Regions from separate parts of the Streptomyces sp. NPDC043427 genome, predicted to be linked through region 3. Evidence: riboswitches for the same ligand, from Rfam matches in the RefSeq annotation. Region 3 holds a riboswitch; each other region holds the start of a gene.
The links. Region 3 has a riboswitch for cobalamin ahead of AC067M_RS31315 (cobalamin biosynthesis protein). Riboswitches for the same ligand answer to the same signal wherever they lie in the genome.
Positions count from the first base shown of each region.

Region 1: linked by a shared signal. The riboswitch ahead of AC067M_RS40890 (CbtB domain-containing protein) and the one ahead of AC067M_RS31315 (cobalamin biosynthesis protein) in region 3 are both predicted to bind cobalamin.
Region 2: linked by a shared signal. The riboswitch ahead of nicT (Nickel transporter NicT) and the one ahead of AC067M_RS31315 (cobalamin biosynthesis protein) in region 3 are both predicted to bind cobalamin.
Region 4: linked by a shared signal. The riboswitch ahead of AC067M_RS04540 (ribonucleoside-diphosphate reductase subunit alpha) and the one ahead of AC067M_RS31315 (cobalamin biosynthesis protein) in region 3 are both predicted to bind cobalamin.

Region 1 is NZ_JBWKCC010000040.1:10,657-16,604, reverse strand. It holds gene AC067M_RS40905 (TniQ family protein) at 1-1,507, shown strand, start outside; gene AC067M_RS40900 (acyl-CoA dehydrogenase family protein) at 1,827-3,005, opposite strand; gene AC067M_RS40895 (CbtA family protein) at 3,151-3,915, opposite strand; gene AC067M_RS40890 (CbtB domain-containing protein) at 3,941-4,162, opposite strand; cobalamin riboswitch at 4,200-4,348, opposite strand; gene AC067M_RS40885 (histidine phosphatase family protein) at 4,461-5,027, shown strand; gene AC067M_RS40880 (four-helix bundle copper-binding protein) at 5,499-5,870, opposite strand.
Region 2 is NZ_JBWKCC010000017.1:56,555-62,502, reverse strand. It holds gene AC067M_RS25515 (O-methyltransferase) at 1-521, opposite strand, end outside; gene AC067M_RS25510 (DUF4142 domain-containing protein) at 712-1,431, shown strand; gene AC067M_RS25505 (glycoside hydrolase family 13 protein) at 1,523-3,184, opposite strand; gene AC067M_RS25500 (LAETG motif-containing sortase-dependent surface protein) at 3,515-4,474, shown strand; cobalamin riboswitch at 4,567-4,755, shown strand; gene nicT (Nickel transporter NicT) at 4,783-5,874, shown strand.
Region 3 is NZ_JBWKCC010000024.1:85,579-91,526, reverse strand. It holds gene AC067M_RS31335 (class II aldolase/adducin family protein) at 156-857, opposite strand; gene AC067M_RS31330 (lysozyme) at 1,083-1,832, shown strand; gene AC067M_RS31325 (inorganic phosphate transporter) at 1,976-3,211, shown strand; gene AC067M_RS31320 (hypothetical protein) at 3,254-3,475, shown strand; cobalamin riboswitch at 3,623-3,762, shown strand; gene AC067M_RS31315 (cobalamin biosynthesis protein) at 3,864-4,916, shown strand; gene AC067M_RS31310 (cobyric acid synthase) at 4,913-5,948, shown strand, end outside.
Region 4 is NZ_JBWKCC010000002.1:142,912-148,859, reverse strand. It holds gene AC067M_RS04550 (GlxA family transcriptional regulator) at 1-68, opposite strand, end outside; gene AC067M_RS04545 (ribonucleotide-diphosphate reductase subunit beta) at 288-1,301, opposite strand; gene AC067M_RS04540 (ribonucleoside-diphosphate reductase subunit alpha) at 1,301-3,670, opposite strand; cobalamin riboswitch at 3,792-3,920, opposite strand; gene AC067M_RS04535 (GNAT family N-acetyltransferase) at 3,973-4,479, opposite strand; gene AC067M_RS04530 (NACHT domain-containing protein) at 4,626-5,948, shown strand, end outside.

The DNA.
Region 1 (5,948 bases), on a different contig from region 3:
CGCGATCCAACAGGCATGGGGCGGACCCTGGAAACTGCAGTGGCATCTACCCGTGGTCTTCGCCTGCCCTCAGCACCACCGTCTGCTGGAATCGGCCTGCCCAGGCTGCCGACGGCAGCTCAACACCTCCAGCTCGGGACGCTTCAACCTAGTCACCAGCCCCGGCACGCGACTGCACGCATTGCAATGCCGCAATCGCACCGAGGACGCGGAACCCGAGGCCCGAGGAAATCGCCGCTGCGGCACCCGGCTGGACCGCCTCGGCCATGTCTCAGGCTCACCGCCTGGCCTGATGGCCTCCGACCTCGACCGGCTGCTCGCCCTCCAACACCGCATCGACCGGCGCCTCTTCGGAGACCAACAAGAGCCAGACGGCAACTCGTACTTCGAAGACCTGCTCCTTGCCGCACACTTGATCACTCTCAGCTGGCCGACCGCTGCCGATCTCATCCCCTCTCGCTCCCTGCAGGCACGTCTCGACGAGCACGCGGCACCGATCACCGAACTGATCCAGGCCAGCCAAGTCACGGGCCTACCCTCGCGGCGCTCCGGTACCCGTGCGGCCCCCGCGGGCACCACGCAACGAGCAGCGCTGCTGCTGGCGGCCGACACTCTGCTCGGCGGGCACGACCAGACATCCCTCCGCGAACAGGTCCGGCCGTTGGTCCAAACCGTCCGGTCCCATGCCCCGATGTTCTACGGCCAGATCGCCCGGTCGCTCAACATCTCCCCTCGTTTCGCCCAGGCCCTGGCCACCAAGAGCTACGGCACTCACGGGCACCGCAGCCCGCGAACACCGGCCCGCAAGCACCGGTTTTCGGTCGAGGAGGTCCCGGCCTACCTACCGAAACCTTGGTTCGACACCTACTTCGATGGCTTCCTCGATCACATGCCAGAAGACCAACGCCCCAGGGTGCGCGCGCTGCGCCGCGCCGCCTCTATCCGGCTCGTGAGACTCATCACCGGCGCCTCCTGGCCCCGATGCGCCGAGGTCCTCGACCTGACTCCGAAGATGGCCGCCAAGCTCATATTCAGCCTCGCCAAGCGCTTCGATCCTATTAACCTGTGGTCTGAGTTCGACCGACGAGTCGACCAAATCGCAGATCACCTCGACGTCACCCAAAACAGGATCAACTACGCGAACCGCCGCCAGCGCCTGGCCGAGTGGCGCATGGCGAGTGAAGAGTGGCACCTTCTGACTGCCGGCATCCCTCGCCTCCGCAGACTTCATGAGCAGGGCGACCCTGAGATTGGGGCCGCCCTCGCATGGAGCGGAGCTACTCAGGGCGAACCTGTCCACAGCCCCGTCATCCGTGAATCCGAGCGCAACGGCGGTGACGTCACCTTACTCACCAGGGAACTCTCCGTTCTCCAGGGAGACGACTTGCGCGGTGCCCGGCTCCATCTCCGTAGACGTCTCGACGTCTACGCGGCGCATCTGGCGAGCGCCTGCGACCGTGGGGCCAGCCTCCAGGTCCACATTGACGACATCCTGATCCGGGGCTGACCTTAGCGTGAGGATCACGTCAGGCTTCACCCTCCTGGGGGACGAAGCAGCGAGCAGTTCCGCTGGCGCGGACGCCTGAGATTAGACACGACTCGGGACTCCCTGCGACCAGAATCTGCGCCTCCGTGTCTCAGTACGCACGATCATCTAGTAGATGACACGAACGCGCAGCACGCCCGAACCTCACCAGCCCTGAGGAAGCATCAGGTCAGCCGCCTCAGGCAGTCTGCAAGCCAGGTCCGCTACCCTCCGGTCCGCACCTCGCTACGGTGCCAACTGTCCCGCTTTTGTGCCAACTAAAAAGCCTCGTCACATCAAACTAACGCCGTACCCTCGGCATCCCCAGACCGATCCACGAGATGATCTCGCGCTGGATCTCGTTGTTGCCGCCGCCGAAGGTGAAGATCACCGCCGAGCGGTAGCCGCGCTCCAGTTCGCCGCGGAGCACCGCGCCCGCCGAGCCTTCCCGCAGCGCGCCCGGGGCGGCGACGATCTCCAGGAGTGCCGCGTAGGCGTCCCGGCGTGCCTCGGAGCCGTAGACCTTGACGGCGGAGGCGTCCTGCGGGGTGAGGGTGCCGTTCTGGACCGCGGTCACCATCTGCCAGTTGAGGAGCTTGAGGGCGTCGAGCCGGGAGTGGGTGCGGGCGAGGAGGCGGCGCACCCAGGGCAGGTCGACAACACGGCGGCCGTCGGCGAGCTTGGTCTCCATGGCCCAGCGCTGCACGTCGTGCAGGGCGCGGATGGCCATGGTGCCGTGGGCGGCGAGGGTGACACGCTCGTGGTTGAGCTGATTGGTGATCAGTCGCCAGCCCTGGTTCTCGGCGCCGACGCGGCGGGAGACGGGGACGCGGATGTCCTCGTAGTAGCTGGCCGTGGTGTCGTGACCGGCGAGGGTGTTGATGAGGGTGCAGGAGTAGCCGGGGTCGGTGGTCGGGACGAGGAGCATGGTGATGCCCTTGTGGGGCGGGGCCTCGGGGTCGGTGCGGACGGCGAGCCACACCCAGTCGGCAGTGTCGCCGTTGGTGGTCCAGATCTTCTGGCCGTTGACGACGTACTGGTCGCCGTCGCGCACCGCGCGGGTCTTGAGGGACGCCAGGTCGGTGCCCGCGCCGGGCTCGCTGTAGCCGATGGCGAAGTCGATCTCGCCGGAGAGGATCCTCGGCAGGAAGTACGCCTTCTGCTCCTCCGTGCCGTACCGCATGATCGTGGGGCCGACGGTGTTGAGCGCCATCAGGGGCAGCGGGACACCCGCCTGGGCGGCCTCGTCGAAGAAGATGAACTGTTCCATCGCGGTCAGGCCGCGCCCGCCGTACTCCGTGGGCCAGCCGACGCCGAGCCAGCCGTCCGTGCCGAGCCGTCGGATCGTCTCGCGGTAGAAGCGTTTCTGGGCGACCGGGTCGGCGTGCCGGGTGGAGGCGTTGTCGGGCACCAACTCGGCGAAGTAGACACGCAGTTCGCTGCGCAGCCGCTGCTGCTCGGGCGTGTGGTCGAGATGCACGGCGCCTCCTGGCTCCCCTGGGCCGGTCCTGACGGCCCACACGGTAGAACGTGTTCCAATAATTGGGAATGGCGGGGAGACGCGAAATGGGGATGTGAAGAGGCCCTCGGCACGCGTGCCGAGGGCCTCTCCTACCGGGAACCGGTCACGAGGCCACGGGAGTCGGCCGTGCGGCGGCGACCTCCTGCGCCGCGGTCCGTGGCGCGAGCACGCGTTCCGCGAGCAGCCCGAAGACCAGCCCGAAGGTGGTCCACAGGGTGGCCTGCACGGCGAGTGCCGCCAGGCGGAACTGCCACAGCAGGGTGGCCGGGAAGTGCTCGGGGACCTCGTTGAAGGACGGCAGGAAGGCGTACGCCAGCCCGACGGCCAGGACGAAGAACGCGCCCGCGACGAGGGTCGCGTTCCAGTTGCCCAGGCGTGGCGCGAGGCGCCGGCCCAGGATGACGGTGGCGACGGCGAGCAGGACGCTCAGCACCACCATCAGGAAATAGAGGGTCGTGCGTTGTCCGATCGTGTCGGGGTCGCCGACGGCGGGCGGGTTGGCGGGGTACTTCAGGAACGGCACGACGTACACGGCGACCAGACCGGCCGTCGCCAGGAGCAGCGCCCTCGCGCGCGGCCCGAAGCGGCCGATCCGGCCGAGGGCGAAGCAGTACGCGAGGGCGGCGATGCCGCCGAACGCGACGCCGTAGACGAGGACACCGGTGGACAGGCCCGCGGTGGACTGCATCGTACGGCTGACGGGTTCGGCGCCTCCCGCGTGGTGGTGGGCGTGCGCCTCCTCGAAGGCGATGGCGGCGTCGACCCGCGACTCGCCCAGGAAGTAGGCGACGACGAGGGCGAGCAGGCCCGCGGCGAGTCCCGCGAGCATGCCCCGCACCAGGAGGGTGCGGACGGTGGTGGAGTTCATGGGCGGGTACGTCCTTCCCCGGCTGTCAGTGGCAGGGGAAACCGAGCAGGTGGCGCGCGTCGTGCACCCACTCGTGGACGTCCTCGCCGGACATCACGGAGGTGGCACCCTGTTCGGCGCCGACGAAGTAGAGCAGGACCAACATCAGGATGCCGAAGAAGACCGCCCAGGGGACGATCGCGCCGATCGGCAGCTTCTCGGGTACGGCAGTGGGGGCAGCGCTCGGCTGGACGGCGGACTGCGCCATGGCAGGACCTCCCTGGGGAACTCGCGTCCCGTATCGGTGGTGCACATGACGACGGACGCGGGTCTGACTCACCCGGCCCGCACCGAAGTGCGTGCCCGGCATACAGTGGCGCGACCGTGCCGGAATCCCACCGGCTTCCACGTACCGTCGTCGATTTCGACGTGACCGTACCGCGACGCAGGGAATCGGCCAAGGGCGCGTGCTCAGCCGCGTGCGCCCGGACGGGCCTGGTCACCCGTCAAGTCACTGTACTGGTAGGGGCGTTGAGGGCGGGAGTGACGAGCGTGGCGGAGTGGGCATGACAAGCCGAGTGATGTTGATCTCACCGGCGATCAGCGTGGCGCTGCGGGAGGCCCGCTTCGACGACGGCTGCCCCCTCGACCCGGCAGGCCTGCGCCGGGCCCGGGCCGTCGCGGGCACCCTGCCTGCCTGGGAGGCGGCTTGGTCCTCCCCCACCGTGCGGTGCCGCGAGACGGCCGAGGCACTGGGACTCGACGCCGTGGCCGTGCCGGAACTCGCGGGACTGGACGCGGGCCGCTGGCGCGGGGCGACGCTGGCGGAGGTGAGCGCGACCGAACCCGCGGCTCTTGCCGAGTGGCTGGCGGATCCCGGCTCCGCCCCGCACGGCGGGGAGTCGGTGCGAGCCCTGTGCGACCGAGTGGCCGCCTGGCTGGAAACGGCCGCCGACAGATCGGGCCGGACCGTCGCCGTCGTCGAGCCGGAGGTGTCCCGCGCCGCGATCGTCCGCACCCTCGGCGCACCGGACCAGGCCCTGTGGCGCACAGACGTCCCACCCCTGACAGCCGTCGAGCTCAGCGGCAGATCGGGCCGCTGGAACGTCACGGTCGGGCACCCGCTCGGCTGAGCACGGCGATGAGCCGCTCAGCGCGGAGGGCACCGCGGATCACGGTTTCGCGGGCCTGTCGACGCTTCGGGGCCCACCCCCAGCGGCCGATCGCAAGCAGGCGATCAGGCTCAAAGCGGCCCTGCGGCGCGCGGGTGTCCCGGTGGCGGCTGCCGTGCCGGACGGTCGGGGCGCCGGGACGGTCGGGCACCGGCTCGGCGGAGGCCCACTGACCCGCCCAGCCTCGCAGCGGCCACGGAACACCGGCCCGGGCCTGTCGACACGTCGGGGTCTGCCGGCCGGCCGCGGCCAAAGCGGTCGCGCGGCCTCGCGAAGGCCAACGGCCCGCGCCGAAGTGCGCGGACGGTGGGCGCCCGGGCGTACCGGTGGCCTGGCAGCAGCAGCCACGGATGTCGGCTGGTGGCAAGGCGCCTCGCCGACAGTTGCCGTGGCGCCCCGGCGGTCCGGGTGCCGGGCGTCGCGGTGAAGCGGTCAGACCAGGGTGGCGATGAACTCCGTGCAGGCCTTCGCACAGGCGCGGCACGCCTCCGCGCTCTCCTCGGCACCCGGTTGTCCGTCGAAGACATGTGCGGACTCCAGGCAGACGGTCCGGCACCACTCCAGCTGGACGCGGATGCCCGCCTCGTCCAGATGGTTCTGCTCGGACAGCACACGGCAGGTGGCGTCACACACCTCCGCGCACATGATGCCCTTGCGTCGTACGAGTTCCTGCTGTTCGGTCCCGTCCGGATCCACGAGGCTCGCGCGCAGCGCACACGCGCGGGCGCACTCGGTACACGCCTGCGCACATGCGAAACGGTCCTCCAGGAACCGGAAGAGCTCCTGCTGGGATGTCGTCGGTATCACGTAAGGGCGGGTAGCCGGTGCGGAGCCCGTCAAACCCGTGCGGCAGCCCCCTACAGAAGGTCATCGCGCGTTCAC
Region 2 (5,948 bases), on a different contig from region 3:
GTGACCGCGCCGTCGCGCACGACGTTGTCGCCGACGATCACGCTGCCGGGGCGGGTGAGGCGCAGGGCCCACTCCAGGTAGTCGGGGTTGGTGGGCTTGTCGGCGTCGATGAAGACGAGGTCGAAGGGGCCGGCGTTCTCCTCCGCGAGCCGGGGGAGCGTGTCCAGGGCCTTGCCGACGCGCAGGTCGACGAGGTGGTCGAGGCCGGCGCGGGCGATGTTGTCGGAGGCGACCCGTGCGTAGCGCTCGTCGGCCTCCAGGGTGACCAGACGGCCGTCGTCGGGAAGCGCGCGGGCGAGCCAGAGGGTGCTGTAGCCGCCGAGGGTGCCGATCTCCAGGACGGAGCGGGCGCCCTGGATGCGGGCGAGGAGGTGGAGCAGCTTGCCCTGGTTGGGAGCCACCTGGTGCGGCGGCAGACCGGCCGCCTCGCTGCCCTCGCCGGCCGCGCGCAGGGCGCCGTCCTCCTCCACGAGCAGGGTGTTGAAGTAGGCGTCGACGGCGTTCCAGGTCTGCTGGGGCACGGCGTTCCCTTCCGTAGCTCAGTGAGTTCCGTATGGGAACTTACTTGTTGGTGGGCGCGGTTGGGAAGCCTTGACCAATGCGAGAGGCTCCGTTGACCGGTCGAGCCGTACTCCCCTGCGACCAGACCCGCCGCGCGACGGCGGGACCCTCGACCGGGCAGGAGGCACGGTGCTCTTCTCGCGGAACGCGATGGGAACCCTTCTCGTGGGGGGCGCCCTGGGCCTGACGGCCATCGCGCTCGCCTATCCGGCCATGCTCGGCATGAACAACGTGTCCAGCACCCCCGACCGGATCATCGCCCAGACCTCGGCCGGGCCGCTGACGGAGGCCGACCGGGACTTCGTGGTGAAGGTGCGGGCGGCGGGGCTGTGGGAGTACCCGGTGGGTCAGATGGCCGTGCAGAAGGGGACGACCAAGGCGGTCGTCACGGCCGGGCAGCACCTGATCGCCGGCCACGCGGCCCTGGACGCGACGTGCCGCCGGATCGCGCCCCAGCTGAACATCACGATCCCCGACCAGCCGAGCCCGCAGCAGCAGGGGTTCATCACGACGCTGAGCAGCGACAGCGGCAAGCAGTTCGACTCCGACTTCGCCAACATCCTGCGCGTGACGCACGGCAGCATCTTCAACACGGTCTCGAAGATCCGCTCCACCACCCGCAACACCCTGGTGCGCCAGCTCGCCGACCAGGCGAACACCACTGTCCTGGACCACATCACGGTCATGGAGAAGACGGGCCTGGTCAACTTCGACCAGGTCCTCTTCCAGGAGACCACCCCGCCCAAGCTCCCCTCCTCCGACCTCACCCCACCGCCCCCGGCCCCCGGCGAGCCCGAGGTGGTCCTGACGCCACCGGCGAACAGCACGCAGGGCCCGGCGGCAGCCTCACCCAGCCCGCCGGCGGGGTGAGACGGGCTGCGGCCGTGGAAGCGCCCCCGAGGATTCCGGCGCCCGGCCCGTCGGCCGGGGTGCGCCCGTTCCTCCCTGAGCTGCGCGTCGCTCAGGCCAGCCACGCGGTCGTGTCGGGGCCCAGCCGGCCTTCCGGTGACAGAGGGGCGCTGGTCAGGAGAACCTCGCCGGGCGGGAGGGGTACCGGGGTGTCCGACAGGTTGGTCACGCAGCGCCAGCCGTCGGTGCGGGTGAAGGCGAGGACGCCGGGCGGGGTGTCCTCCAGCCAGGTCAGGGACTCACCCTCGAGCAGCTTGCGGCGCAGCTTCAGGGCCGTGCGGTAGAGCTCCAGAGTCGAGCCCTCCGTCCCGTCCTGGGCCTCGACGGCGTACGACGCGAAGCCCGGCGGCTGGGGCAGCCAGGCGCCGCCCGCGCCGAAGCCGTACGACGGACCGCTCTTCGTCCACGGCAGCGGCACCCGGCAGCCGTCGCGGCCCTTGCGGACCCGGCCCGTCTGCTCCCAGATCGGGTCCTGGAGGACCTCCACGGGCAGGTCGGCGACCTCGGGCAGCCCGAGCTCCTCGCCCTGGTAGACGTACGACGAGCCGGGCAGCGCCAGCATCAGCAGGGCGGCCGCCCGGGCCCGGCGCAGGCCCCGGGACTCGTCCACGGCGGGCGCGTGGCCGCCGGACAGCAGCCAGGCGTTCTCGTCCGTGCCCGGCGGCAGCATCAGCCGGGAGGCGTGGCGTACGACGTCGTGGTTGGACAGCACCCAGGTCGCGGAGGCGCCGGCCAGCCGCGCGTCCTGAAGCGATCCGGTGATCACCTGGCGCAGTTCACACGCGTCCCAGCCCGCCTGGAGGTACTCGAAATTGAACGCCTGGCCCAGTTCGTCCGGGCGCGCGTACAGCGCGCGGCGCGGGCCGCGCACCCAGGCCTCGGCGACGGCCATGCGGGGCGGGGAGTAGGAGTCGAGGATCGTGCGCCAGTCGCGGTAGATCTCGTGGACGTCGTCGCGGTCGTAGAAGGGGTGGGTACCGGGCGGGAAGTCCGGCAGCGCCTCCTCCCGGCTCAGCTCGGGCCCGCCCAGGTCGCGCAGCGGCTCGGCCAGGTCCTTGGCGAGGGCGTGGGCGACGTCGACCCGGAAGCCGTCGACCCCGCGGTCGGCCCAGAAGCGCAAGGTCGTGCGGAAGTCGGCGCGGACCTCCTCGTGCCCCCAGTTCAGGTCGGGCTGCTGGGGCGCGAACAGGTGCAGGTACCACTGCCCGTCCGGCACCCGCTGCCAGGCGCTGCCGCCGAAGACGGACTGCCAGTCGGAGGGCGGGAGCTCTCCGTGCTCGCCCCGGCCGTCACGGAAGACGTACCGGTCGCGGGCGGCGGAGCCCGGGCCGGCCGCCAGGGCCTCCTGGAACCAGACGTGCTGGTGCGAGGTGTGGTTCGGGACCAGGTCGACGATCACCTTCAGGCCCAGGCGGTGGGCCTCGGCGACCATGTCGTCGAAGTCGTCCAGGCTGCCCAGGCGCGGGTCGACGTCCCGGTAGTCGGCGACGTCGTAGCCGCCGTCGGCGAGCTCGGAGGGGTAGAAGGGGCTGAGCCACAGCGCGTCCACGCCGAGCGCCGCGAGGTGGGACAGGCGCTGGGTGACACCCCGGACGTCGCCGAGCCCGTCACCGTCGGCGTCGGAGAAGCTGCGCGGATACACCTGGTAGATGACGGCCTGCCGCCACCAGTTCGGATCCTTGGACGAGAGGTCGGGCGTGGTACGGACGATCACGCTGGCTCCTCTTCGGGTTCTCGGCGGATGATGCGGACGAGCGGTCTATGCACGATAAAGGGAAATTCTGTCCACATCGCCGGAAAAGTGAACCTCCGCCACCGTCGGAACGAATCATTCCCCGTGTGACGGAACTGTGATGGCGTCCGAACTCACTTGCCGTCGCAGCAGGTTGACAGCGTTCCGCCGCGAGATCCACCATGAGTACACGCTGTGGCGCATGTGACCAATGGGCCCGGTGTTTCTTCGACCGCACACCCCCGGTACGGCCGACAGCGTCGTGCTGCCCTCCCGCCGTACCCGGGTTTCGCACGCCAAGATGGGATCTGCATGTCCATAGCGAGACGTGTCACCATGCGCCGCCTGCTGGGGACGGGCGCCGCGTCGCTCGCCCTGTGCGCTGCCTCCGTCGCCGCTGCCTCCGGTGCCTGGGCCTCCGAGCCCGGCGGGGACGGCTGGGCGTCCGGCGGGGCGTACCAGCCGGGCACCGGCGCGGGCACGGAGACCGGCACGGACCGCTGCCAGTTCTCCCTGGACGGCGTCGGCTTCTTCGACTCGGTCAAGGTCGACGACCAGAACCTCAAGCCGACCGAGGACGGCAAGGTCCACATCAAGGTCCGCACCGCCGGGGACGCGAGCACCTGCACCGCCTCCCTGTCGTCCTTCCTCGCCCACGGCGCGGACTTCGGCACCTCCGGTGAGCAGATCTTCATCGACTTCGACACGGTGACGGTCAAGCCCGGCCAGACCGAGTCCCTCGACATCGCGGTGCCGGACGCGGGCTGCTACGCGCAGATCGACCTCTACCGGGGCGCCAAGAAGTTCGACGGCAAGCTCGACGCGAAGGACGGCTTCGAGCACGGTGAGCTGCCCAAGGGTCCGGACCGTCCGGTGATCAAGGACAAGCTGATCGCGGCCTGGAACGGCGGCAGCAAGGACTGCACGACCATCGAGTCGCAGCCCCCGACCACCCCGCCCGCCTCCACCCCGCCCACCACGCCCGCCACTCCCACGACGCCCCCGGCGAGCGAGCCCGTGACCCCGCCGGCCGAGACCGAGCCTCCCGCCGGCACCCCGACCCCGTCCGGCTCGACCTCCACCCAGCCGCCGAGCGACTCCGAGTCCACCACGCCCCCGGCTGCCACGCCGCACGGCGGCGGCGGCGACCTCGCGGAGACGGGCGCGAACAGCAGCACGACCCCGATCGCCATCGGCGCGGCGGTGCTGCTCGCGGGTGGCGCGGTGATCGTCGTGTCGACGCGCAGGCGCAAGGCGGCCGCTCGCTCGTAGCGACGACGCCGGGATCTTGGGGGCCGGGGGCCTGGGGGCGTTGCCCCCGGGGCCTCGGCCCCACCCGGCTGTGCGGGAGCTGCGGTGAGCACCTACTGTGGGCGGGCCGTGGTGTTCGGGAAGTCGGTGTGAAGCCGGCGCGGCCCTCGCCACTGTGATCGGGGAGTTCCCGTCCCGCGTCCCGTGAGGGACAGCCACTGGTCGTCGCGAGGCGGCCGGGAAGGCAGGGCCGGGCGCGTACACCCGGAAGCCAGGAGACCGGCCACGGCATCTCACGAAGTGATCCACGAGGTGCTGGAGCTGACCGTATGACCGAGCCTGTTTCGCCTGCTTCCTTCCGCTGGCGGCGTGAGGACACCGTGCGGACGGCGGTGCTGATGGCGGTCATCGCCGCCCTGCACGTCGTCGCGTTCGGGATCCTGTTCCTGCTCGTCGTCCCCGGCCACTACGAGGTCGGCGACAAGGCCTTCGGCATCGGCCTCGGCATCACCGCCTACACCCTCGGCATGCGGCACGCCTTCGACGCCGACCACATCGCCGCGATCGACAACACCACCCGCAAGCTGATGGCCGACGGCAAGCGGCCGGTGTCGGTGGGCTTCTGGTTCGCGCTCGGCCACTCCAGTGTCGTGGTCCTGCTCGCCCTGCTGATCGCGGGCGGCACCCAACTGGCCGGCCGGGTCATGAACGAGGACTCGGGCACCCACCAGGTCCTCGGCTTCCTGGGTACGACCATCTCCGGCACGTTCCTCTACCTCATCGCCGCCCTCAACCTGGTCGCCCTGGTGGGCATCCTGAGGGTGTTCCGGGCGATGCGGGCGGGCGCGTACGACGAGCGGGAGCTCGAACAGCACCTGGACTCGCGGGGCTTCATGAACCGGATCCTCGGCCGCCTCACCAACTCCATCTCGCGCCCCGGCCAGATGTACCCGCTCGGCTTCCTCTTCGGCCTCGGCTTCGACACCGCGACCGAGGTCACGCTGATGGTGATGGCCGGTTCGGGCGCTGCGGCGGGCCTGCCCTGGTACGCGGTCCTGTGCCTGCCGCTCCTCTTCGCCGCCGGCATGAGCCTGTTCGACACCCTCGACGGCACGTTCATGAACTTCGCCTACCAGTGGGCGTTCTCCAACCCCGTCCGCAAGGTCTTCTACAACCTCACCATCACCGGCCTGTCCATCGCCGTCGCCTTCTTCATCGGCACGATCGAACTCGTCGGCGTCCTCCACGAGAAGCTCGACCTGCGCGACGACGTCACCGGCTGGATCGCGGGCCTCGACCTCGACAACGTCGGCTACATCATCGTCGGGCTGTTCGTCGTGGTGTGGGCGGCGGCGGTCGCGTACTGGAAGCTCGCGAAGGTGGAGCAGCGGTGGGCGGTACGGCCCGCCGACACGCAGTGACTTCGGTGAACACCGGGCGAACTACCTGTGTGCATATGTGACTTGACCGTGACGCGACCGGCCATCGCAAGGTA
Region 3 (5,948 bases):
CGCGAGGTAGGACCCGGAGCGTGGCGCAGGGCGCGACAGGGGACGCGCTGCGGGGGCTGCCCCGGAGAGGCGACGGCGCACGGCGACGAGAAGGCTCACTCCATTGCGGTACCCCGGCAGGCGCCGACCAGGCTCGCCCCGTCACCCGTCACCCGTCACCCCCGCTGCCCGTACCCCCTGAGCCGCTCCCCCGCCTCCGCCACCTGTTCCTCCGACAGCAGGCTCGGGGTCAGACCCGGCACCGACGACGCCGTGAGCCACAGGCGGCACATCCACTCGAGTTGGGCCGTGCGGTCGTAGGCCTGGTCGAGGGTGGTGCCGTAGGTCAGGGTGCCGTGGTTCTGGAGGAGGCAGCCGGAGCGGTCGGTCAGAGCGACGCGTACGTTCTCGGCCAACTCGTCGGTGCCGTAGGTCGCGTAGGGGGCGACGCGGACGGGCCCGCCGAGGGCGCCGACCATGTAGTGGACGGACGGGAGTTCGGTCACGAGCGTGGAGACGGCGGTGGCGTGCACGGCGTGGGTGTGGACGACCGCGCGGGCGTCGGTCGTGCGGTACACCGCGAGGTGCATGGGCAGTTCGCTGGTCGGCACCAGCGTGCCGAGCACCTGCCGTCCGTCGAGGTCGACGCCGGTCACGTCGCCCGGCGTCAGCCGGTCGTACGGCACGCCCGAGGGTGTCACCAGGACGGTGTCGCCGACGCGGACCGACACGTTGCCGGAGGTCCCGACGACCAGGCCGTCGGCGACGGTCCGCCGGGCGGTGGCGACGAGCGCCTCCCAGGCCGTCGCCTCCTGCGCGCGCCCCTGCGCACCCCGTACATCCCGTTCACCCCGTTGGTCCCTCGACTGCTCAGCCATGCGGTGATCTTGCCAGGGCGGGCCCCGGTGCGCCTCGGTGCTGGGCACTTCAGGCCGGAAGCCACACCTTCGGCAGGGCGTATATCCGCATAAACCGCTTTCCTCACGGGTTGGCCGGATAGTGACGGAGTTTCACCGATCCTCAAGTACCCTTCGGGGGATTTGTCTGCACATCACCACATCACCACATCGCACCATCGCCACGTCGCCATTCCGGGGGGAACCATGGCCCGTGACCGTAAACCGTCCCGTCACCGCGTCCCCATGTTCGCGGCGCACGTGACGGCCCTCGCCATCGGGTGCACCGCACTCGTCGAGATACCGGCATCGGCGGCGGCCCTGCCGAAGGGGCACGACGTCTCGTCGCACCAGAAGATCGTGGACTGGCAGAAGGCGAAGGCCGAGGGCGCCCGGTTCGTCTACATCAAGGCGACCGAGTCCACGGACTACCGCAACCCGCACTTCGACCAGCAGTACAGCGGCTCGCGCGACGCGGGCCTGATGCGCGGCGCCTACCACTTCGCACTGCCGGACACGTCGTCAGGCAGGGCGCAGGCGGCGCATTTCGTACGCAACGGCGGCGGCTGGACCGCGGACGGCTGGACGCTGCCGCCCGCGCTCGACATCGAATACAACCCCTACGACAAGAAGCACAAGTGCTACGGCCTGAGCAGGGCGAGCATGGTCGGCTGGATCGCGTCGTTCAGCGCCGAGGTGAAGCGGCTCACCGGCCGCCGTCCGGTGATCTACACGACCACGCACTGGTGGAACACCTGCACCGGCCGCAGCCGCGCCTTCGCCGCCGATCACGCCCTGTGGATCGCCCGTTACGATGCGGCCGACGCCGGGGCGCTGCCCGCCGGCTGGTCGTTCTGGACGTTCTGGCAGTACGACAACCGCGGCAGCCTGCCGGGTGACCAGAACGTCTTCAACGGCTCCGGCAGCGGCCTGCGGGAGCTCGCCCGGGGCTCATGAGCGGAGGGCGTGCGGGCCGCCGTTTCGGAACGGAGCCGCGGCCTTCCGTTTGCGACACTTCGACGCCTGCCTCAGTTCATCTTCCGTTCACTCAGGTTACTTACGGTCGTTCAGCCAATGACCTCGAACGATTGCCTGGGTAAATGGAAAGCTTCTCGCTGATCCTCGCGATTGTGGTAGTAACCGCACTCGCGTTCGATTTCACGAACGGTTTCCACGACACCGCCAACGCGATGGCCACAACCATCTCCACCGGTGCACTCAAGCCCAAGGTCGCGGTGGCCATGTCCGCCGTGCTCAACCTTGTCGGCGCCTTTCTCTCGGTGGAGGTCGCCAACACGATCTCCAAGGGTCTCGTCGACGAGACCGGCATCCGTCCCGAGGTCATCTTCGCCGCCCTGGTCGGCGCGATCCTCTGGAACCTGCTGACCTGGCTGGTGGGCCTGCCCTCCAGTTCCTCGCACGCCCTGATGGGCGGTCTGATCGGTGCCACGATCGCCTCGGCGGGCGTCGGCGCGGTCCACGGCGACGCGCTCGTCACCAAGGTCCTGATCCCGGCGATCGCGGCTCCGATCGTCGCGGGCGTCGCCGCGATGCTCGCCACCCGCCTGTCCTACACCCTCGGGAAGAAGGCCGACGGCAAGGCCGCCGAGAAGGGCTACCGCGCGGGCCAGATCGCCTCCGCCGGCCTGGTCTCCCTCGCGCACGGCACGAACGACGCCCAGAAGACGATGGGCATCATCACCCTCGCCCTGGTCGCCGGCGGCGCCGTCGCCCCCGACTCCGACCCGCCCCTGTGGGTCATCCTCTCCGCGGGCCTCGCCATCGCGCTCGGCACCTACCTCGGTGGCTGGCGCATCATCCGCACCATGGGCAAGGGCCTGACCGACCTCCAGCCGCAGCAGGGCTTCGCCGCCCAGACCAGCGCCGCGACGGTCATCCTGGCCTCCTCCCACCTGGGCTTCTCCCTCTCCACCACCCACTCGGTCTCCGGCTCGGTGATGGGCGCGGGCCTCGGCCGCAAGGGCGGCGTCGTCCGCTGGTCGACCGCCACCCGCATGTTCGTCGCCTGGGGCCTCACGCTCCCGGCCGCGGCCCTGGTCGGCGCGCTCGCGGAGTACGTGACCGGCTTCGGCGACTGGGGCACGGCCGTCGTCGCCGTCTTCCTCGTCGCCTCCAGCGCCGCGATCTGGAAGATCTCGCGCCGCGAGGTCGTCGACCACAGCAACGTCAACGACTCCGAGGAGCCGCCCGGCGTGGTGACCACCGCGATCGCCGTGGTGAGCCCGCCGCCCGCGGGCACGGTCGCCGAGGACCTGTCGGCGACGATCCCGGCCTCCGCGGCCGAGTCCGCCCCGCCGGCCACCACCACCGTCTGAGCCGCATCCGGTCCGTACGCCAGGTATGAAGGAAGAGACAGCATGAAGATCGACTGGGCGGCTCTCGGCTCCGTCTTCGGGGTCAGCCTCGTGGTCACCGTGGCCCTCGTGGCCCTGTTCACCCTCGGCATCACCGGCCTCTCCCGGCGCGAGCGGGCCGCGGCCCAGGGCGGCTCCGCCGCTCTCGCGGTCACCGGCGCGTACGTGTGCTTCGCGGCGTGCGCGGCGGCGGTGGCGTACGGGATCTCCCTGATCATCGCCTGATCGCCGCCTGACCGGCGGCACACGGGCACCACGTGGGGTGCGGGACGGATCGTCGTCCCGCACCCCACGTGCGCGTGTGACGCCCTCGACGGCCCGCGTGTGGGGTTCTCCACACTCTCCCGTCGCAGGTCAACAGCAAGTTGACGGCTCTTCCGGGGCCGTGGTGGACTGCCGGAGCCATGTACGGCGGCAGGAGAGGAAGCCGGTGAGAATCCGGCGCGGTCCCGCCACTGTCACCGGGGTAGGAAGCCCCGGGAGCCAGGAACTCTCACCGCCGGTCTCGTCGAACCAGGGCGCGGACACCCTGAGTGAGGACATATCGCCATGCGCGGCTGCCGATTGAGGGCCAGTACCAGCTTGTTGCCCGACCCCACGGACGGCTGAGCCGATGGGTGCCGATCGCGTCTTCGCGTACGGCGCCGCCGCCGGCCTCCTCGGTGACCTGCTCCTCGGCGATCCCCGCCGCGGACACCCGGTCGCCGCGTTCGGGCGGGCCGCGGGTGCCGTCGAGCGGGTGCTGTGGCGCGACCACCGGGGGTGGGGGGCGCTGCACACCGCGGTGTGCGCCGGTGGCGCCGTCGCCCTCGGCGCCATGGCCGCTCGTGCGGTACGCCCCTCCCCGGCTGCTTCCGTCGCGCTGACCGGTGCCGCCACCTGGGCCGTCGTCGGGGGGACTTCACTCGGCCGGGAAGCCCGGACCATCGGGCGGGCGCTCGAAGCGGGGGACGTCGACGCGGCGCGGGCACGACTGCCGCATCTGTGCGGGCGGGACCCACAGGCCCTCGACGCGGACGGGATCGCCAGGGCCGTCGTGGAGTCCGTCGCGGAGAACACGTCGGACGCGGTGGTGGGGGCGCTGGTGTGGGGCGGGATCGCGGGCGTGCCGGGGCTGCTGGGGTTCCGGGCGGTCAACACGCTGGATGCGATGGTCGGGCACAAGTCGGCCCGTTATCGGCGGTACGGGTGGGCTTCTGCGCGGCTCGACGACGTCGCCGGGTGGCCGGGGGCTCGGGTGACCGCGGTGCTGGCGGCTGTGGCGGGGCCCGATCCGCGGGGGGCCGTACGGGCCTGGCGTGCGGATGCGGCCAAGCACCCGAGTCCCAACGCCGGGCCTGTGGAGGCGTCGTTCGCGGGGGCGTTGGGGGTGCGGCTGGGCGGGACGTTGTCGTACGAGGGGCGTGTGGAGCATCGGCCTGTGCTGAATGGAGAGGGGCGTGCGGTGGAGGTGCGGGACATCGAGCGGGCTGTTCGGTTGTCGCGGCGGGTGAGTTGGCTGGCGCTCGGGGTGAGTGCGGCGGGGGCGTTGCTGCGGGGGCGGGTTACGAGGCGCCCGGCGCTGCAGACCGTGGCCACCCTCCCCCACTCTCGGCTTCACTCGAGCGGGGGCACCCCCATCGCCCTGCCGAACGACCGCCCACAGCCGGTAGGAGGTCTCTCGTGAACGGGCGCGGGTTGCTCGTCGCCGGCACCACCTCCGATGCCGGGAAGAGTGTCGTCACCGCCGGGATCTGTCGGTGGCTGGTGCGCCAGGGCGTCAAGGTCGCGCCGTTCAAGGCGCAGAACATGTCGCTCAACTCGTTCGTCACACGGGAAGGTGCGGAGATCGGGCGGGCGCAGGCCATGCAGGCCCAGGCCTGTCGGGTCGAGCCGACCGCGCTGATGAACCCGGTGCTGCTCAAGCCCGGCGGGGAGCAGAGCAGTCAGGTCGTGCTGCTCGGGAAGCCCGTGGGTGAGTTGAGTGCGCGTGGCTATCACGGTGGGCGGCAGCAGAAGCTGCTCGGGACGGTGCTGGACTGTCTCGCCGAGTTGCGGGGCACGTATGACGCGGTGATCTGTGAGGGGGCCGGGAGTCCCGCCGAGATCAATCTGCGGCGGACGGACATCGTGAACATGGGGATCGCCCGCAACGCGCGGCTCCCCGTGCTCGTCGTCGGCGACATCGACCGCGGCGGGGTCTTCGCCTCCTTCTTCGGGACCGTCGCCCTGCTGTCGCCCGAGGACCAGGAGTGTGTCGCCGGGTTCCTGGTCAACAAGTTCCGCGGTGACGTCTCCCTGCTCGAACCCGGGCTCGACATGCTGCACGGGCTCACCGGACGGCACACGTACGGGGTTCTCCCGTTCCGGCACGGGCTCGGCATCGACGAGGAGGACGGGCTGAGGGTGTCCCTGCGGGGCACGGTGCGGGAGTCGAACGTCGCCCCGCCCGTCGGCGAGGACGTGCTGCGGGTCGCCGTCTGCGCGATTCCCCTCATGTCCAACTTCACCGACGTGGACGCGCTGGCCGCCGAACCGGGTGTCGTGGTGCGGTTCGTGGACCGGCCGGAGGAACTGGCCGACGCGGACCTCGTCGTGATTCCGGGGACGCGGGGGACCGTACGGGCGCTGGAGTGGCTGCGGGAGCGGGGGCTCGCGGAGGCCATCGAGCGCAGGGCCGCCGAACAGCGGCCCGTCCTCGGCATCTGCGGTGGCTTCC
Region 4 (5,948 bases), on a different contig from region 3:
TCGCAGACGACACCCAGTTCGAAAGGGTGCACGCCGTCGAGGAGGACGGCGGCCACGTTCTTCAGCATGTCGGCAGTGTGCCCGAGGGTGGCAGGAATTTGAAGGTGTGCGGCAGTCCTGCCACTGTCATGAGTGTTCTTCGCGCACGATGCTTACCGCATGAACTCACTCAGTGGTTACGTGACCGTCCTGGTTCTCTTCGTCCTCCTGGCCGGCCCGGCGCTCGTGGGACTGGCCCGCGAGCGCCGGATCGACCGCCAGTTGCGAGAAGCCGAGGCCGTGGAGCCTCAGAAGTCCTCGTCCAGGTCGACCGTCCCCTCCACCGCGACCTGGTACGCCGACGGGCGCCGCTCGAAGAAGTTGGTCAGCTCCTGAACCCCCTGGAGCTCCATGAAGGAGAAGGGGTTCTCCGAGCCGTACACCGGGGCGAAGCCCAGGCGCGTGAGGCGCTGGTCGGCGACGCACTCCAGGTACTGGCGCATCGAGTCGGTGTTCATGCCCGGCAGGCCGTCACCGCACAGGTCGCGCGCGAACTGCAGCTCGGCCTCGACGGCCTCCCGGAGCATGTCGGTGACCTGCTGCCGCAGCTCGTCGTCGAACAGCTCCGGCTCCTCCTTGCGGACGGTGTCCACGACGTCGAACGCGAAGCTCATGTGCATCGTCTCGTCACGGAACACCCAGTTGGTGCCGGTGGCCAGACCGTGCAGCAGACCCCGGCTGCGGAACCAGTAGACGTACGCGAAGGCGCCGTAGAAGAACAGGCCCTCGATGCACGCGGCGAAGCAGATCAGGTTGAGCAGGAAGCGGCGGCGGTCGGCCTGGGTCTCCAGCCGGTCCAGCTTCTCGACCTCGTTGATCCACTTGAAGCAGAACTCGGCCTTCTCGCGGATGGAGGGGATGTTCTCCACGGCGTCGAAGGCGGCCGTCCGGTCCTCCGGATCGGGGAGGTAGGTGTCCAGGAGCGTCAGATAGAACTGGACGTGGACGGCCTCCTCGAAGAGCTGCCTGCTCAGGTACAGGCGCGCCTCGGGGGAGTTGATGTGCTTGTACAGCGTCAGCACCAGGTTGTTCGCGACGATCGAGTCGCCCGTCGCGAAGAACGCCACCAGACGGCCGATGAGGTGCTGCTCGGCGGGGCTGAGCTTGGCGAGGTCGGCGACGTCCGAGTGGAGGTCGACCTCCTCCACGGTCCAGGTGTTCTTGATGGCGTCCCGGTAGCGCTCGTAGAAATCCGGGTAGCGCATGGGGCGCAGAGTCAGCTCGAAGCCCGGGTCGAGCAGGTTCTTGGCTTCGCTGGTCATTACTGGCAGGCCTCGCAGGACTCGGGGTTTTCCAGGGAGCAGGCGACGGCGTCGGGGTCGGCGACCTGCTGGACGGGGATGGTCTTCTCGGGCTGGGCCTGGGCCTGGGCCGCGCGGGCGATCCGGGTCGCCGGGCGCGAGCGCAGGTAGTACGTCGTCTTCAGACCCGACTTCCAGGCGTACGCGTACATCGAGGAGAGCTTGCCGATGGTCGGCGTCTCCAGAAAGAGGTTCAGGGACTGGGCCTGGTCCAGGAACGGGGTGCGGGCGGCGGCCATGTCGATCAGGGCGCGCTGCGGGATCTCCCACGCCGTGCGGTACAGGGCTCGTACGTCCTCGGGGATCCAGGCGAAGTCCTGCACCGAGCCGTTGGCCTCGCGCAGCGCCTCACGGGTGCGGGCGTCCCACACGCCCAGCTCCTTGAGGTCCTTCACCAGGTACGAGTTGACCTGGAGGAACTCCCCGGACAGAGTCTCGCGCTTGAACAGGTTGGACACCTGCGGCTCGATGCACTCGTACACGCCCGCGATGGAGGCGATGGTCGCGGTCGGGGCGATGGCGAGGAGCAGGGTGTTGCGCAGGCCGCCGATCGCCATCTCGTCGCGGAGCGCCTCCCAGCGCTCCGGCCAGGTCAGCTTCACGTCGTAGTGGTCGGGATGCAGCCAGCCCATGGCGGTGCGGGTCTTCTCGAAGGCCGGTGCCGGGCCGTGGCCCAGGGCGAGGTCGACGGACGTCTCGTACGCGGCGAGCATGATGCGTTCGGCGAGTCGGGTCGACAGCTCACGGGCCTCGGCGGAGTCGAAGGGCAGGCGCAGCTTGAAGAAGACGTCCTGCAAGCCCATCGCGCCCAGGCCCACCGGCCGCCACTTCGCGTTCGACCGGCGGGCCTGCTCGGTCGGGTAGAAGTTGATGTCGACGACGCGGTCGAGGAAGGTGACGGCCGTGCGGACGGTGGCGTCCAGCCGCTCCCAGTCGATGTCGCCGTTGTCCACGAAAGCCCCGAGGTTGATGGACCCCAGGTTGCAGACTGCGGTCTCCCCGTCGTTCGTGACCTCCAGGATCTCTGTGCAGAGGTTGGAGGAGTGGATGACATGGCCCGGGAGCGCCGTCTGGTTGGCCGTCCGGTTGGCCGCGTCCTTGAAGGTCATCCAGCCGTTGCCGGTCTGCGCGAGGGTGCGCATCATGCGGCCGTACAGCTCGCGGGCGGGGAGGGTCTTCTTGGCGAGCCCGTTCGCCTCCGCCTTGCGGTAGGCGGCGTCGAACTCCTCGCCCCACAGGTCGACCAGCTCGGGCACGTCGGCGGGGGAGAAGAGGGACCACTGGCCGTCGGCGTTCACCCGGCGCATGAACTCGTCCGGCACCCAGTGCGCCAGGTTCAGGTTGTGCGTACGGCGGGCGTCCTCACCGGTGTTGTCGCGCAGCTCCAGGAACTCCTCGATGTCGGAGTGCCAGGTCTCCAGGTAGACCGCGGCCGCGCCCTTGCGCCGGCCGCCCTGGTTCACGGCGGCGACGGAGGCGTCCAGGGTCTTGAGGAACGGGACGATGCCGTTGGAGTGCCCGTTGGTGCCACGGATCAGCGAACCGCGGCTGCGGATCCGGGAGTACGAGAGACCGATGCCGCCGGCGTGCTTCGACAGGCGGGCCACCTGGTGGTAGCGGTCGTAGATGGAGTCCAGCTCGTCCTTCGGGGAGTCGAGCAGATAGCAGGACGACATCTGCGGGTGCCGGGTGCCCGAGTTGAACAACGTGGGGGAGGAGGGCAGATAGTCGAGGCGGCTCATGAGCCCGTAGAGCGCGGCGACTTCGTCGACGGACCGGGGACTGTCGTCCTTGGCGAGGCCCGCGGCCACCCGGAGCATGAAGTGCTGCGGGGTCTCCACGACCTTGCGGGTGAGGGGGTGCCGCAGGAGGTAGCGGCTGTGCAGGGTGCGCAGGCCGAAGTAGCCGAAGCGGTCGTCGGCGCCGGTGTCGACGAGGGCGTCGAGCCGGTCGGCGTGCACGCGCACGAACTCCGCGGTGCGGTCGGCGATGAGGCCTTCCCGGTGCCCCACGGCCACGGACCCGGTGAAGGACGTGACGCCCTGGGAGGCGGCCTCGGCACGGATGGAGATGGTGAGCAGGCGCGCGGCCAGCCGGGAGTAGACGGGGTCCTCGGAGATGAGGCCGGCGGCCGCCTCCGTGGCCAGCTGGCGCAGCTCCGCCTCGTCGGCCCGCGCCGACCGGCCCCGCAAAGCGGCGGCGGCGACCCGGCCGGGGTCGGCGTCGGGCAGGTCGGCGGTCAGCTCGGTCAGGGTCCGCAGCAGTGCGGCACCGGGACCGTCGTTCTCCAGCTCGGTCGCTGAAGCCGGTTCGGCTGGCGCGATGGTCACGTGGGGCTCTCCCTCGCTCGGCACGGGGCCTGGCGGAGGGCAGGGGGCAGCACGAGCGCACGCGGCGTCGCGTCCACCGACCCACTCCACGAGGCCCGGACGTCGGGCACCCGGACCGGACGGGCCGGGCGCGCTGTCGGCAGGTCCTCGGACTGACGCTCATACGCGGGCATACGCGCATGAGTACACCGTTGCGGGACAGTTCCGGATTCGCACCGGATTCCCCTGCGGCGACAGCGAGCATGAGCATACATCTTGTGCCGGGCTGCGGTGTCACCCCCAGATGTTGTGTTGCCGTGGTTTCACAGCGTCAACTCATAGGTGAGGAGAGTGATGTCGTCGAGGTGCGGAATCGGGTTCCAGTCACGCTCCGGGGTGCGGGTGAAGCCGAGGCGTTCGTAGATGCGGTGGGCGGTGTGCATGGTGGCCTGGGTGGAGAGGACCATGCCGGTGCAGCCCTCGACGGCGCGCGCCCGCTCGACGCAGGCCCGTACGAGAGCTTCGCCGACACCACGCCCACGCGCGGTGTGCGCGACCGCGAGCATCCGTATCTCGGCCTCGCCGGGCCGGGCGATGTCGGCCATGGGGCCGCCGTCCGGCACGAAGGTGACTCCGCCGAGCACCCGCCCCTGCTCCACCGCGACCAGCACCTCGGCGGCCGCGGCCCGCTTGGCCACGTCCCTCAACTCGCCCAGGTACGCGTCGCTCTCCCCGAAGTCGAGAAGGCCGTCCTGGAGGTAGGCCTGTGCGGTGATCTCGCCGACGGTGTCGTACTCGCGGGGTTCCACCTGCCGGATGATGATGTCCATGGGGCCGAGTCTGCCGGACGCGTTCGACAGCGAACCCCCGATGTCCGCACCGGTTGCGGGGCGGCCCGAGAGTGCTTCCATGGAAGTAGGCGCCGGCGCCCGCGGAGCCCTCCGCCCCGAGAACGCTCTCGGAGGGAGCACGCACGATGACGAATGTCGTCCGTCGCCCGCCCGGCAAGGAGCGGCCGCGCAACGCGCCCATGGCCACGCTGGGTCTGAGGCGGGCGGGGAACCGGGTCCGGAGCGTCCTCGTCGGCCGCTGGCACACCCTGACGATCCGTCTGGAGGCCCGGCGCGGCACCACCCGGCCCAAGAAGTGGCGGACCGGGTTCTCCTACGGCAACGCGACCAGGATTGTCTGGTTGATCGCCGTGCTCGCGGTCCTTGCCTGGTGCGGAGAGGGCCTGTACATCCTGATCACGGGCGAGTCGACCGGCTTCGAGGACCTGCGGAAGGACGATGGGTTCGACGCCTTCCTCCGCTTCGTCGGTCCCGTACTCACCGCATCCATCGCCGCCGCGCTCTTCCTGTTCTGCTGGTACGGCTGGACCAAGCGGCGTTACCTCGGGAAGGCACGCAGGAGACCCGGTCAACTGGTGCTCACCGCCGGCCAGGACACGGACGACATCGTGGGCCGCGACGAGGTCGCCGAGGTCATCGCCGAACGGCTGCGGGACCGCGACACCCGCCGGCCCTACCTGCTCGTCGGCGGCGTCGGCGTGGGGAAGACCGCCGTCCTCGTGCGGCTCACCGAACTGCTGGCCCAGCAGCACGCGGTGCCCGTGCCGATCCGGCTGAGGGACGCGGCCGGCGAGGCCGACCTGAACTTCGAGCGCATGGCCAAGCGGCGCTTCGCCGAGGAGACGCCCCAGGGGACCCTGGCACGCACCAAGATCGATCGGGTCTGGCAGCAACTGCTCGCCGACGACAAACCGGTCGTCATCGCCGACGGCCTGGAAGAGGCGCTCCTCGACGACGGTCTCCAGCAGAACCGGGACAACATCATCCGCCGTGCCATCGAGCGCGCTCACAAAGAGAAGCTGCCTCTGGTCATCGCCTCGCGGCCGCACAGCCCCCTGGAGAGCACCCCCGCCGCCATCGTGGAGCTGGAACCGTTGAGCGAGGAGGAGGCCCTGCACTTCGTCGAGGCACGCGCGTCGGGCAGCGACGAGCAGTACCTGGACAGGATCGTGGAATCGGCGGAGGTCACCGAATCACCCATCTACCTCCAGATCGTTCGGGAACTGCACCAGAACGGCCTCCTGAACCCGAAGGACCCGGAGCCTCTGGACGTCTCCGGCCGGGACCGCAGCATGCTGCGGCTGCAGTTGCTGGAGAGGTGGGAACGCAGGCTGTGCGAGGGCCGGCTGCGGGAGGACGTCGCGCTGAGCCGGCAGGAGCGCCTCGACACCGTCGAAGTGGTGTCCGCCCTGGCCTGCATCGGCCTGCTCCAGGACAACCTGGAGGTC